4 regions of the Kitasatospora sp. HPM-01-4 genome follow, and region 2 is predicted to be linked to each of the others. Evidence: riboswitches for the same ligand, from Rfam matches in the RefSeq annotation. Region 2 holds a riboswitch; each other region holds the start of a gene.
What was found. A riboswitch is a leader RNA that binds a small molecule or an ion and turns the genes downstream of it on or off. The one in region 2 is predicted to bind cyclic di-AMP.
Positions count from the first base shown of each region.

Region 1 (3,197 bases), 2.4 Mb from region 2:
GACGAGACGGGAGCCGCCGTCACCGATGCGCTCGGCCCGCACCCACTGCTGGCCGAAGCCGTGCACGTGCGGCTCTCCGAGGCCGGTCTGGCCCGCGCCGACCGCGCCCGACTGTTCGCCATCACCACCGCGGCCGACGGTGTGGTACTGACCGTCGTCGGCGGCGAGGAGGCCGCCGCGGCGGCCGGAATCACCGGTGTACTGCTGGCCGCCCGGCTCGCGGTGCCCGTGGTGGCCGCCGCCCTGGACGTACCGGGCTCGGTGGCCGCCGCGGTCGAGCACCTGAAGGCCACCGGTTCACAGCGTCCCGCGCTCGCCCCACTGGTCATCGGCCCGGAGGCCGACCCCGAGCTGCTGGCCACGGCGGCCGAGGAGACCGGCTGCCCGAGCGCGGCCCCGCTCGGCGCCTACCCGACCGTCGGTCAGCTGATCGCCTCCACCTACCTGAGCGCACTGAACATCCCGGGCCCGGGTGAGGCCCCTGCCGCCGTCGCGGAACAGCCCGCCGGCTGAGCGCCCGACAGACCCGTTCGAGAGGCCCCCTCCGAGGGGCCTCTCGGCGTTTCCGGGCCCGCCGGGGGCCATCCGGCACCCGGGACCCCAAGGGCGCGCCCGTCCGCCGGTCCCGCCTCCGAGAGCCGTACGGCCGGGGGCGGGTGGAGAGTTGGTGAACTCACTGCGACATCCACCCCATCAACTCACAATTCGGACATTTGCCACCACCCTCTTCATCGGGCGGCGCCGACCCGGATTCCGCTCCCCCGGGGACTTCTCAAAAGTTTCACAACCGGTTGCCCGATCCGGGCCGAAATTGCCGTGGCATCACCTGAAAGGCAGGCAGATCGCAACCCGTGCAGATCGCCTGAGAGAGGCCCATCGAATTTCCAGGAAATGTCCATTCGCATTCGATCTTGAGGAATCGGCGAATAGCCTGTGAGGGAACTCACAGGTGTTTGCAGTTTCAACTTAAGTCTGCTTAACGTGCTCCCCGTTCGTTGACACACGGACCCAGCTCATCCGGAACGCCGAGTCCTGCCGCCGGAGCAGTTGGTACCGCAGAACGCACCTACGGCAGGGGCGGGGGAACCAGGTAAGTCGCCCGAGAGGCGGTCAGCAGTGGCCGACTCCGGGCTTGGGGTGAAGCCGTGCGCAGCACGGCCGGGCAACTCCAGCCCGAATCCGACAGCTCACCTCGCAGGCGTGGGAGAGGAACGCACACCTTCATGCTGCCCATCAACGCCAACAAGCGTGCCCGCCGTCTGATCGCCGCCACCGGTGTGGTCGGTCTCGGCCTCTCGATCCCCGCCCTCGTCGCGTCCGGCGCGTCCGCCGCCTCCGTCTCCACCTGGGACAAGGTCGCGCAGTGCGAGAGCGGCGGCGACTGGGGCATCAACACCGGCAACGGCTTCTACGGCGGCCTCCAGTTCACCTCCTCCACCTGGGCCGCCTTCGGTGGCACCCAGTACGCCCCGCAGGCCAACCAGGCGACCAAGGCGCAGCAGATCGCCGTCGCCGAGAAGGTTCTCGCCTCGCAGGGCCCCGGCGCCTGGCCGGTCTGCTCGGTGAAGGCCGGTCTGACCAAGGGCGGCGCCGCCGCCCAGGTCGACACCTCCGCTCCGGCCGCCGCCCCGAGCACCGCCGCGACCACCGCGCCGAAGACCGCGCAGGCTCCCGCCGCCAAGCGGCAGAGCGCCCCGGCCGCCGCCGGGCAGGCCACGAACGGCACCAAGTACACCGTGGTGGACGGCGACTGGCTGTCGAGCATCGCCACGAAGAACAGCGTCGACGGTGGCTGGCAGAAGCTGTACGACCTCAACCGGTCGGTGCTGACCCAGGGTCCGGACGTCATCTTCCCGGGCCAGCAGCTGGCTCTCGGCGGCACCGCCACCGCCGCGCCGCAGCAGGACGCCCCGAAGCCGGCCCCCAAGCAGAGCAGCAGCCCCAGCACCCCGGCTCCGGCTCCGGCCCCGGCCCCGGCCAAGCCCGCCGCTCCGGCCGCGCCCGCGACCGGCAGCAAGGCCGCCGCGATCAACTTCGCGCTCTCCAAGGTCGGCCAGGCCTACGTCTACGGCGGCAGCAGCGACGGTGGCTGGGACTGCTCCGGCCTGACCCAGGCCGCGTTCCGCCAGGCCGGCATCTCGCTTCCGCGAGTCGCCGCCGACCAGGCCGATGCCTCCACCCGCGTCTCGCTGGACAGCCTGCAGCCGGGCGACCTGCTGTTCTGGTCCAACAACGGCAGCAACTCGGGCGTCTACCACGTCGCCATCTACATCGGTGACGGCAAGTACGTCGAGGCCGCCAACCCGAAGTCGGGCGTGAAGACCGAGACCATCGCCAACTGGGCCCCGGACTTCGCCGGCCGCGTCTGACGGTCTCCGGACACTCCCTGAGCGGTTCCACCGCAAGGCCGCTGTCCCCGGTGCTCTGGTCGGCGCCGGGGACAGCGGCCTCTGCCGGTACGGCTGCCGGCGCGGGGAGTCCCACGAAGGCCCCCCGGCCCGGGCAGGGGCTCCCTCCGGGCGGTTCCCGCGCCCTGCGAGGAGGGGAGCGCGGGCACTCGGCGAGTCCGCGTCAGGGTGGCAGGCTGGCCAAGCGGTTCCCGCGCCCCTAGAGTGCGTGGTCGCACCCAACTGCCGCAGGGGAGGGGAACGGCCATGGCACGGGTCACCATCAGTCTCGACAGCGATCTGGCGATCGAGGTCATGCTGCTGACCGGCACCAGGAGTCCGCAGGATGCGGTCGAGTTGGTCGTCCGCGACTATCTGGCCGCCGGCCGCCGTACCGAGGCCCGCACCGGCGATGCCGCCGACGCACACCGGGTCGGCGAGGAGAGGCGCACCCCGCAGGAGGGCTGAGCAGCGGTCATCCGGCCTTTCCCGGCTCCGCCTCGCCCTCCTCCGCGCGGTCCGTGCTCCCGCCCTTGCCCCGTCTCCTGTCGTGCCGGGGCCAGCGGGCGCGGGTGAAGACCATGAGACCCGCGAAGATCACTGCCGCGATGACCGCGCCGATCAGGGTCGAGCCGCGGAACCAGGGCGCCCTGACGTCCATCACCCGCTGTCCGGCGTGTGCTCCGCTGCCGGTGCCCACCACGACGCCCAGCGTCCAGAGGTTGGGCAGTGCCAGCACCAGCGCGAGGATCAGCCAGCTGAGCGTCACCTTCCAGGACCGTCGCCGGTGCAGACCGGCCCAGGCCGCCA
Region 1 covers NZ_JBPQGP010000005.1:7,184,149-7,187,345, reverse strand. Annotated here, with positions in the region: gene ACSMTC_RS31400 (sirohydrochlorin chelatase family protein) at 1-513, shown strand, start outside; cyclic di-AMP (ydaO/yuaA leader) riboswitch at 1,045-1,216, shown strand; gene ACSMTC_RS31395 (transglycosylase family protein) at 1,224-2,369, shown strand; gene ACSMTC_RS31390 (hypothetical protein) at 2,655-2,855, shown strand; gene ACSMTC_RS31385 (hypothetical protein) at 2,863-3,197, opposite strand, start outside.
Region 1: linked by a shared signal. The riboswitch ahead of ACSMTC_RS31395 (transglycosylase family protein) and the one ahead of ACSMTC_RS20630 (M23 family metallopeptidase) in region 2 are both predicted to bind cyclic di-AMP.

Region 2 (3,197 bases):
CAGGGGGACGAGGGATGGAACCGGGCGCGGCTGCTCTCGGTGGGGATGGCCACCGACGGTGCGCGGCTGCTGCTGGAGAACCGGCTGATGGAGCGCAGCTACCGCAATCTGGCCGGGCGGAACGCCCTGGGGCTGCCGATGCCCGACGAACTCGCGGGGGATTTCGAGGGGTTCGAGGCGGCGGTGGCGGCGGAGGCGCTGCGGCTGTGCGGGGAGTGGACGGTGCCGGGGCTGCCCGAGCTGCTGGTGGCGGAGTTTCCGGACCTCGCGCCGGAGCCGGGGACGCAGGAGATCGAGGAGTACGTGGCGGGCACACAGGCCTGACGGCCCGGCCGGGAACACCCGGCCACCCGATCGGCGGTGCGACCGCCCGGGGAAACTCGGGAGCCGTCCGGTTCCCCGGCTCCCGGACGGCGCGAGCCCCGCGAAGGCGCCGGGTCGCTCGCGCCCCGTTGCGAGTCGTGCCGGTGGCCGAACGACCGCCAGGCCGCCGGGCCGCCCGCGTCTCGCCGTCGATAAGCCAGGTCACCGAACGGCCGCCACGGCCACCGGAGTTACCCGCGTCTCACCGTCGGCGGCCCGGTGGCCGAACGGCCGCTACGGCTGGAGGCCGTGGGAGTGGAGCCAGGCCAGCGGGTCGACCGGGGCGCCGCCGGCCGGGCGGACCTCCAGGTGGAGGCGGGGGCCGGGGGCAGCGCTGTCCGGCCGGAGGCCGTGGGAGCTGCCGGTGGCACCGACCCTGCCGAGCTGGGTGCCGGCGGCGACCTGACCGGAGACGGCGGAGACGGCGGAGAGGTGGCAGTACCAGATCTCGGTGCCGTCGGGCAGGGTCTGGATCACCCGGTACCCGTGGGCTCCGCTCCAGCCGGCCGCGGTGACCGTGCCCGCGCCGATGGCGGTGACCGGGGTGCCGACGCGGGCGGCGAAGTCCAGGCCGGGGTGCGGCCGGGTCCAGTGCGAACCGGCCTGGGCGGACTCCGCGGTGAGCGTGTAGTCGCCGACCGGCAGCCGGAGGGTGCCGAGCCGGGCACGCTCGGCCGCGGCCTGGGCCTCGGCCTGCTGGACGGCCCGCTTGGCCTCGGCCCCCTGAGCGGCGGCCAGCCGGGCGGACTCCTCGGCGGTGGTGCGCTCCCCGTCGGCCTGCTGCTGGATCCGGGCGGTGAGGGTGAGTCCGGGGTCGGTGGCCAGCACGTGGTCCGAGGCCGTGTCGGGGACGGAGAGCGCCGGTGCGGGGGCGGGCGGCTGGGCGACGGTGGCCGCGGCGGCCGTTCCCGCGGTGGCGAGCCCGGTGGCACCCAGGCCGGCGGCCATCGCGGTCACGCCGAGCAGCGAGCCGCCGCTGCGCGACTGACGCGGCAGCCGGTGCCGAGCCGCCCCGTCGGCTGCCGGCTCCTGCGGAAGGTCGAGCAGCTGGGGGCCGGACCCGAGGCTGCCGAGCCCGAGGTTGGCAGGGCTGTGCGACAAGGACGCCACCAAGGCGCGCTCCTTTCCTTCCTTCGCGCCGACCGGGTTAGCTGACGGGTTCGGAGCAGGAAGGTCTCCTACGGGCGGACCGAGGCCCGCCCGATTCACCCCAGGAACGTGGTTCCCCGGCTCCCGGACCCGTCCGGCAGGCGGGTCCTGAGGATTAGGCGACGGCGCACGGTGCCGTTCGGGTACGGCGTTGCCGACCGCGCTGCGTTATCAAACGTTAATCCGAGAAGCCCATGATTCCAAGCTGCACAGCTGGTGAAGTCCTGGCTTCCTGGGGCGTAATGGTCGATTTGTGACTATTGGCCAGGTTGTCCGATGACGGACCGTTATCCACCAGGGTGTTCAGCCCTGGCTCTGACGGTCCAGCTCAGCGACGGTCGTACCGGCGATCGCCCAGTTCTCACGCGGCACCTCCTCGATCGCCACCCAGATGTTCTCCGGCTTCACGCCCGTGATCCGGGAGTACGTCTCGGTGAGCTCGCGAGCGATCTCGGCCTTCTGCTCCTCGGTGCGACCGGCCAGCTGCTTGACGTTGATGAACGGCACGGGGGGCTCCTCGGGGTCGGAATCTGCGGCCAGCCGCACCGTATCGCACGGTTCCTGAAGACCCCTCGACCCGAAGGCCCCTCGCCCGAGGACGCCTCACCCGAAGACGCCTCAGCCCGGGAACCGACCCCGAAGACCTCGCCCCGAGGACCCCTTGACGGCTAAGGCTAATAGCCTTAGCTTTATGGCTACAGGAAGCAGCCACGAAAGACAGCGGAGGCAGGACATGTCCAGCACCCAGCAGCCCGACACCCGGTTCCTCGACGTCCCCGGCGGCCGGATCGCGTTCGACGACAGCGGCGCGGCCACCGGCGGCGCCACCGTGGTGCTGCTCCCCGGGATACTCGAGTCCCGCACCCTGTACCGGTTCCTGCGTCCGCTGCTCACCGCGGCCGGCCACCGGGTGATCTCCATGGACCTGCGCGGCTTCGGCGAGTCCTCGATCGCCTGGGACGACTACTCCCCCGATGCGGTCGCGCAGGACGTGCTCGCCCTGCTGGACCACCTGGACATCGCGCGGGCCGTCCTGGTCGGCCACTCGTACACCTGCGCCACCGTGGTCAAGGCCGCGGCCGCCGCCCCCGAGCGGGTCGCCGGGGTCGCGGTGACCGCCGCCTTCCTGGAGCACTCGCCGAACGCCCTGCAGCGGGCGCTGATGAAGGCGCTGGCCCCGCTGGTACTGACCTTCCCCGGCGTCTGGGGCTCCGCCCAGCGGTACTACTACCCCTCGCGCAGGCCCGCCGACTTCGAGAATCACCGGGCTCGGCTGGTGGCGGCGCTGCGCACCCCCGGCCGGAAGGCCGCCACCCGGGGCCAGCTGACCGGTGACTCCATCGCCCTCGGAGCGGCGGCGACGGTGCGCTGCCCGGCCCTGGTGATCATGGGCGGCAAGGACGTCGACTTCCCCGACCCGGCCGCGCTCGCCGACCGGCAGGCCGCCGCGCTGAAGGGCCGTAAGGTGATGATCGGCGGTGCCGGGCACTACCCGATGGCCGAGTTCCCCGAGGCCACCGCCGACGCCCTGCTCCCCTTCCTGCACGAGGTCGCCTGATGCCCAGGGTCGGACTCACCCCCGCCGCCGTCGTGGGCCATGCCCTCGAACTGATCGACGAGGAGGGCCCCGAGGCCCTCACCCTGGCCGCCGTCGCCACCCGCGCGGGCGTCGCCACCCCGTCCCT
Region 2 covers NZ_JBPQGP010000005.1:4,741,979-4,745,175, reverse strand. Annotated here, with positions in the region: gene ACSMTC_RS20635 (hypothetical protein) at 1-324, shown strand, start outside; gene ACSMTC_RS20630 (M23 family metallopeptidase) at 598-1,473, opposite strand; cyclic di-AMP (ydaO/yuaA leader) riboswitch at 1,486-1,644, opposite strand; gene ACSMTC_RS20625 (tautomerase family protein) at 1,816-2,019, opposite strand; gene ACSMTC_RS20620 (alpha/beta fold hydrolase) at 2,246-3,070, shown strand; gene ACSMTC_RS20615 (TetR/AcrR family transcriptional regulator) at 3,070-3,197, shown strand, end outside.

Region 3 (3,197 bases), 400 kb from region 2:
GCAACAGCTGACGGACCGGCTGATCGACGGCTTCGCCGGGCGCGGTTCGGCCGACCTGATCCACGAGTTCGCCTTCCCGCTCCCCATCTACGCGATCTGCGACCTGCTGGGCGTCCCTCCAGAGGACCAGGACGACTTCCGGGACTGGGCCGGCATGATGATCCGGCACCACGGCGGCCAGCGCGGCGGTGTGGGCCGGGCGGTGAAGCGGATGCGTTCGTACCTGGCCGAGCTGATCCACCGCAAGCGGGCCGACCTCGGGGACGACCTGATCTCCGGTCTGATCCGGGCCAGCGACCACGGCGAGCACCTGACCGAGAACGAGGCCGCCGCGATGGCCTTCATCCTCCTCTTCGCCGGCTTCGAGACCACCGTCAACCTGATCGGCAACGGTGTGTACGCACTGCTGCGCAACCCCGGGCAGCTGGCCCTGCTGCAGGAGTCGATCGGGCGCGGCGAGCAGGAGCTGCTGGCCACCGGGGTGGAGGAACTGCTGCGCTACGACGGCCCGGTGGAGCTGGCCACCTGGCGGTTCGCGACCCGTCCGCTGAGCATCGGCGGGGTGGAGATCCCGGCCGGCGACCCGGTGCTGGTGGTGCTGGCGGCCGCGGACCGCGATCCGGCCAGGTTCGCCGAGGAGAACACGCTCGATCTGGCGCGGAAGGACAACCCGCATCTGGGGTTCGGCCACGGCATCCACTACTGCATCGGCGCGCCGCTGGCCCGGCTCGAGGGCCAGCGGGCACTGGCGACCCTGCTGACCCGGCTGCCGGATCTCCGGCTCGCCGCGGATCCCGCCGAACTGCGCTGGCGCGGCGGTCTCATCATGCGTGGCCTGCGCGAACTCCCGGTTTCATTTACCGCGCGGCAGGGCTGATCTTCCCCGTAATCCGGCCGTCATTCTCAGGATTTCGGTGAGATGTGCCACATGGCGTCCAGGGACTTCCGGACACCCGGCAAACCGGGCGTGTCGGGCTGACGGAGTGTCGGGTTAGTCCGATTTGGGAACCTCTGAATACGCATCAAACCGGACAAAGTTGCACCGTTTGTAGGCATACATAAACTGACTGTAATTCCCGTGTGATGTACGGGATATGAGCTTGTGATTGATACGAAGGTATGCGTAGTCTCCGTGGAGTTCGCACTGCGAACCCCGCTGCGAGGAACGCCAAACCTTGCCCGCCGCGCTTCGGGACACCGACCAGAACCCTTGGGCAAGGGCGGGGGACCCAGGTTATTCCGCCGTTCTCACGGCTTGGGGTGAAGCCGCGTCAGCAGGGCAGGAGGCACTCCTGTCCCGCCCGCCGCGGCCGGGCCAACCTCCCGGTCCGAACCCGACAGCTCACCTCGCAGGCGTGCGGAGAGGACACCTTCATGCTGTTCACCGGTTCGGGCCGTCATCGTCGCAAGACCCAGACCGAGAAGGCCATCGCCGCGGCCGGTGTGGCCGGCGTCGGTCTCGCGCTGCCGCTGCTCACCGCCACCGGCGCACACGCCGCCTCCGTGACGACCTGGGACAAGGTCGCGGACTGCGAGAGCGGCGGCGACTGGAGCATCAACACCGGCAACGGCTTCTACGGCGGCCTCCAGTTCACCTCCAGCACGTGGAAGGCGTACGGCGGCGGCCAGTACGCCGGCCAGGCCAACCAGGCGACCAAGGGTCAGCAGATCGCGATCGCGGAGAAGGTCCTCGCCTCGCAGGGTCCCGGCGCCTGGCCGGTCTGCTCGGTCAAGGCCGGTCTGGCCAGGGGCGGTTCCGCCGCCGACGTCGACACCGGCAGCCACAGCGGCTCCAAGTCCGGCTCCTCCGGCGGCCAGAGCAGCGCCAAGAGCTACAAGAAGCAGTCCTCGCAGGACACTTCGCCGCAGAGCGCCACCCCGTCCTTCCCGGGCAAGGCCGGTTACGACGCCGCCTCCGGCAAGTACTGGTACCAGAAGAACGGCGGCTGGTACTGGACCAGCCACCAGAGCATCTACAACCAGTTCGCCGGCGGTGCCGCCGCCAAGGCCCCGGCCCAGAGCCCGGCCCCGGCCGCGGCCCCGGCCGCCGCCACCACGCAGAGCGCGGCCACCGGCGGCTACACCGTCAAGGAGGGTGACACCCTGTCGGGCATCGCCCAGGCCCAGCACCTCTCCGGCGGCTGGCAGCACCTCTACGAGAGCAACAGCGCCACCATCGGAGGCGACGCCAACCTGATCCTCCCCGGCCAGGTGCTGAAGCTGGGCTGACCCCCGGCGGCATGAGGGGCCGTTTCCGCAGCCGTCGCGGGAACGGCCCCGTCCGCCCTCGTCGCCTCCCTGTCATCATTCAGGTGAACTACCGGCGAGTAGAGCGGCCACACGATGAGACGGGACCAAGGGCAGCGTGGCCCGGCGGCCCGGTGCGGTTAGGCTCTGGTCGTAACGACTCCGCAACCGTCCGCAGACCGCACCCCCTGTCCGCTGGACCTGCTTCCGCTAGGAGATGCCTCGTGCCGTCCATTGATGTCGTCGTAGCCCGTGAGATTCTCGACTCGCGCGGCAACCCCACGGTCGAGGTCGAGGTCGGCCTCGACGACGGCAGCACCGGCCGTGCCGCTGTCCCGTCCGGCGCCTCCACCGGTGCCTTCGAGGCCCTGGAGCTTCGTGACGGCGACAAGAGCCGCTACTTCGGCAAGGGCGTGGAGAAGGCCGTCCTCGCCGTCATCGAGCAGATCGGCCCGGAGCTGGTCGGCTACGACGCCACCGAGCAGCGCCTGATCGACCAGGCCATGCTCGACCTGGACGCCACCCCGGACAAGTCCTCGCTCGGCGCCAACGCCATCCTGGGCGTCTCCCTCGCCGTGGCGCACGCCGCCTCCGAGGCCAGCGACCTGCCGCTGTTCCGCTACCTCGGCGGCCCGAACGCGCACGTGCTGCCCGTTCCGATGATGAACATCCTCAACGGCGGTTCGCACGCGGACTCCAACGTCGACATCCAGGAGTTCATGATCGCGCCGATCGGCGCCGAGTCGTTCTCCGAGGCCGTCCGCTGGGGCGTCGAGGTCTACCACACCCTCAAGGCCGTGCTGAAGGACCGCGGTCTGTCCACCGGCCTGGGCGACGAGGGCGGCTTCGCCCCGAACCTGGACTCCAACCGCGAGGCCCTGGACCTCATCACCGAGGCCATCAAGAAGGCCGGCTACACCCCGGGCAAGGACATCGCCCTGGCCCTGGAC
Region 3 covers NZ_JBPQGP010000005.1:5,144,467-5,147,663, forward strand. Annotated here, with positions in the region: gene ACSMTC_RS22395 (cytochrome P450 family protein) at 1-877, shown strand, start outside; cyclic di-AMP (ydaO/yuaA leader) riboswitch at 1,189-1,370, shown strand; gene ACSMTC_RS22400 (transglycosylase family protein) at 1,375-2,229, shown strand; gene eno (phosphopyruvate hydratase) at 2,472-3,197, shown strand, end outside.
Region 3: linked by a shared signal. The riboswitch ahead of ACSMTC_RS22400 (transglycosylase family protein) and the one ahead of ACSMTC_RS20630 (M23 family metallopeptidase) in region 2 are both predicted to bind cyclic di-AMP.

Region 4 (3,197 bases), 1.6 Mb from region 2:
CCGGTGCGTGCGGGGCCGCCTGGGCCGCACCGCCGAACGTTATGCCGAGCGCGGTGGTGGCCGCTGCCGTGAACACCAGGGCGCGGGCCAGCCGCGGCTGGCCCGACAGGGGGGAACGGCGGTGCATCGACATGGGGGCGGCTGCTCCATTCGTCCTCGGCTAAGACCGACCGGCGCCAGACACTAGCGATTCCGGAGGATCTAGTCCAAGCCCCTGCAGTGTCGAATATTTGACCACAAATCGGACATCGATCCGGATGCTCGGAAACGCCGCAGGCCCGGCCCCCGGAAGAGGGTCGGGCCTGCGGCGGGCCGGCTCCGGGTCAGACCCGGACGATGGCCGAAATCGGCAGCGCCGTGGCGCTCATGTACTGGACCGGCTTGCCGGTGCGCGGGGCGTGGATGACCTGGCCGCCGCCCACGTACATCCCGACGTGGTGCTGGTCGTCGTAGTAGATGATCAGGTCGCCGGGCCGGGCGTTGGCGATGTTGGTCCCGACATTGGTCCCGGCCGTGGCCTGCTCCTGCGAGGTGCGCGGCAGCGAGACACCGGCCTTGGCGTACGACCAGACCATCAGGCCCGAGCAGTCGAAGGCCCCCGGGCCGACGGCGCCCCACAGGTAGGGCTTGCCCTCCTGGCTCTCGGCCGCGGCGACCGCGGCGGCGGCGTACGAACCGGACGGCGCGTTGACGCTGCCACCGCCGCCCTTGCCGCTGCCGCCGTTGCTGCTGCCGCCACCGCCGCCGGAACCGAGGTCGGTACGGCTGTCACCGCGCGAGGCACGGGCGTTGGCGGCCGCGTCGGAGGCGGCCTGGTTCTGGGCGGCCTGGATCGCGTCGCGCTCCTGCTGGGTCAGCGAGTCGAGCAGATCCTTGGCCTTCGCCAGCTTGGCCTGGACGTCCTCCTTGGAGGCCCGGAGCTCGTTGGTGGTGGCATCCAGCTCGGCCAGCTTCGACTGCGCCTCGGACTTCTGCTGGTCGAGCTTCTCCTGCTCGCCCTTGAGCGTCTTGAGCGCGTCGGCCTGCGACATGCCGACCTGCTGGGCCGAGCCGGCCTGGTCGAGGAAGTTCTCCGGCGAGCTGGAGAGCATCAGCTGGACCGTGGGGGAGATACCGCCGTTGCGGTACTGCTCGGCCGCGACCTGGGCGAGCTGGCCCTGCACGGTGCTCACCTGCGCCTGCTGGCGGGCCACCTGGTCCTGCAGGTCGTTGACCTGCTTCTGCAGGGTCTGCTGCTTCTCGGTGGCCGCGTTGTACTTCTCGGTCGCGACCTCGGCCTGCTCGTTGAGCTGGTCGACCTGGGTCGCGACCTCGTCCTTGGTCGGCTTCGGATCGGCGTGCGCGCCGGTCTGCGCGGAGAGCGCCACCGCGGTCGCGGCGGCCGCGGTCAGGATGCTGACGCGGGCACGGCTTGGAGGCTTGGGACGACGATGGGACGCCACTAAGGCGGACTCCTTCTTCCTACGTCCGCCTACCGGGTGAGCTGACGGGTTCGGGCTGGAAGAGATGCCCTACGACGCCTCACCGGTCGCCGCCCACGACGGCCGACCGACCTGGCGCCGATTCACCCCGAGGAACGTGGTTCCCCGGCTCCGATCCGCAGCACCCCCAACAGGGGCTTCCCTGTGAGGAGTTGAACTGCCCAGCTGCCTCTCGGACTCGACGGTAACCCCCGCCGCCACCCTGGCTGGGTGATCAACTGTGCGGTGGTTCAAGTCCCGACCCTAGTAACCAAACCGTGATTCATTCAAATCCTTGTCAGAAAAAATTCTGAATCAGCGACAAGTTCATTTGTGAACCGACCGAGAGTGACGAACCGGACACCACTTGCTGACAGGTCCTCATGGAAACGGCCCGCCGAAGTGCCCTGCGTCACAGGACGGTTTCGGCGGGCCGGAAGCCCGGATCGCGGCGGCCGTCAGACGCGGCGGATGGTGACGATCGTCATCGCGTCCGCCGGCATCGTCCGCACCACGTCACCGGTGTGCGGGGCGTGCACCACCATGCCGTTGCCGATGTACATCCCGACATGGCCACCGCCCTCGTAGATGACCAGGTCACCCGGCTGCGCCTGGGACAGCGAGGGCACCCGGGAGCCGATCCCCATCTGCTCCTCCGAGGTACGCGGCAGCGAGACACCGGCCTTGGCGTACGACCACTGCATCAGTCCGGAGCAGTCGAACTCGTCCGGACCCGCCGAGCCCCAGTGGTAGTCGTGCCCGCGCATGCTCAGCGCCGCGGCCACCGCGACACCGGCGTAGCCGCCCGCGGTCGGCAGCGAGCCGAGGTCGGCGCGCGCGTCGCCGCGCGAGGCCCGGTCGGCGGCCTGGACGGCGGCCCGCTCCTGCGCGGTGAGCGAGTTCAGCAGGTTGTTGGCGTCCTGCAGCTTCTGCTGCACCTGGGCCTTGGCGTCGTTCAGCTGCTGGGTGTTGCGGTCCAGCTCGGCGAGGACGGAGGCCGCCTCCTGCTTCTGCTGGTCCAGGCGGGCCTGCTGCTCCTTCAGCGCCTTCAGGATGTCGGCCTCGGTCTGGTTGACCTGCTGGGCGCTGGAGGCCTGGTCCAGGTAGCCGTTCGGGTTCGACGAGAGCATCAGGGCCACGGACGGATCGATCCCGCCCGAGCGGTACTGGTCGGCGGCCACCGCCGACAGGCTGGTCTGCAGCTGCGTCAGCTGCTCCTGGCCCCGCGCGACCTGGTCCTGCAGATCGGCGGCCTGCTTGCGAAGCTGGTCGGCGTGCTCCTGGGCGCCGTCGTACTTCTCGGCCGCCTGCTCCTGCTCCTTGTTCAGCTGGTCGATCTGGACCTTGACCTCGTCCTTGCTCGGCTGGGGCGCCGCGTGGGCGCTCGCGTTGGCCGACAGGGCGACCGCGGTCGCAGCTGCAGCGGTCAGCACGGACACCCGCGCGCGGCTCGGCTGCTTGGGACGGCGGTGGCTGGCCAAGGGACTGGCTCCTTCTTCCTGCTGGACCCGCCCGTTCGGGCGGAATTCCGGAAAATAGGTTTGACTCCAGACCCTAGTGAAGATGACGGATTAGCGCCACTCCCCCTGCCGCCCCAACCCCCAGCCCCCGCACGGGATTCACTGGACCGTCACACATTGTCGAAAATGTCCGAAGTGTCGTCAAAGCCACCCCCGGCAGGCTGTCAGCGGAGACCGAACCCGCAGGTCAGGACCGGGACAGCCGGTTCAGCAGCAG
Region 4 covers NZ_JBPQGP010000005.1:6,318,999-6,322,195, reverse strand. Annotated here, with positions in the region: gene ACSMTC_RS27590 (C40 family peptidase) at 1-133, opposite strand, end outside; gene ACSMTC_RS27585 (C40 family peptidase) at 324-1,442, opposite strand; cyclic di-AMP (ydaO/yuaA leader) riboswitch at 1,453-1,615, opposite strand; gene ACSMTC_RS27580 (C40 family peptidase) at 1,919-2,941, opposite strand; gene ACSMTC_RS27575 (NYN domain-containing protein) at 3,168-3,197, opposite strand, start outside.
Region 4: linked by a shared signal. The riboswitch ahead of ACSMTC_RS27585 (C40 family peptidase) and the one ahead of ACSMTC_RS20630 (M23 family metallopeptidase) in region 2 are both predicted to bind cyclic di-AMP.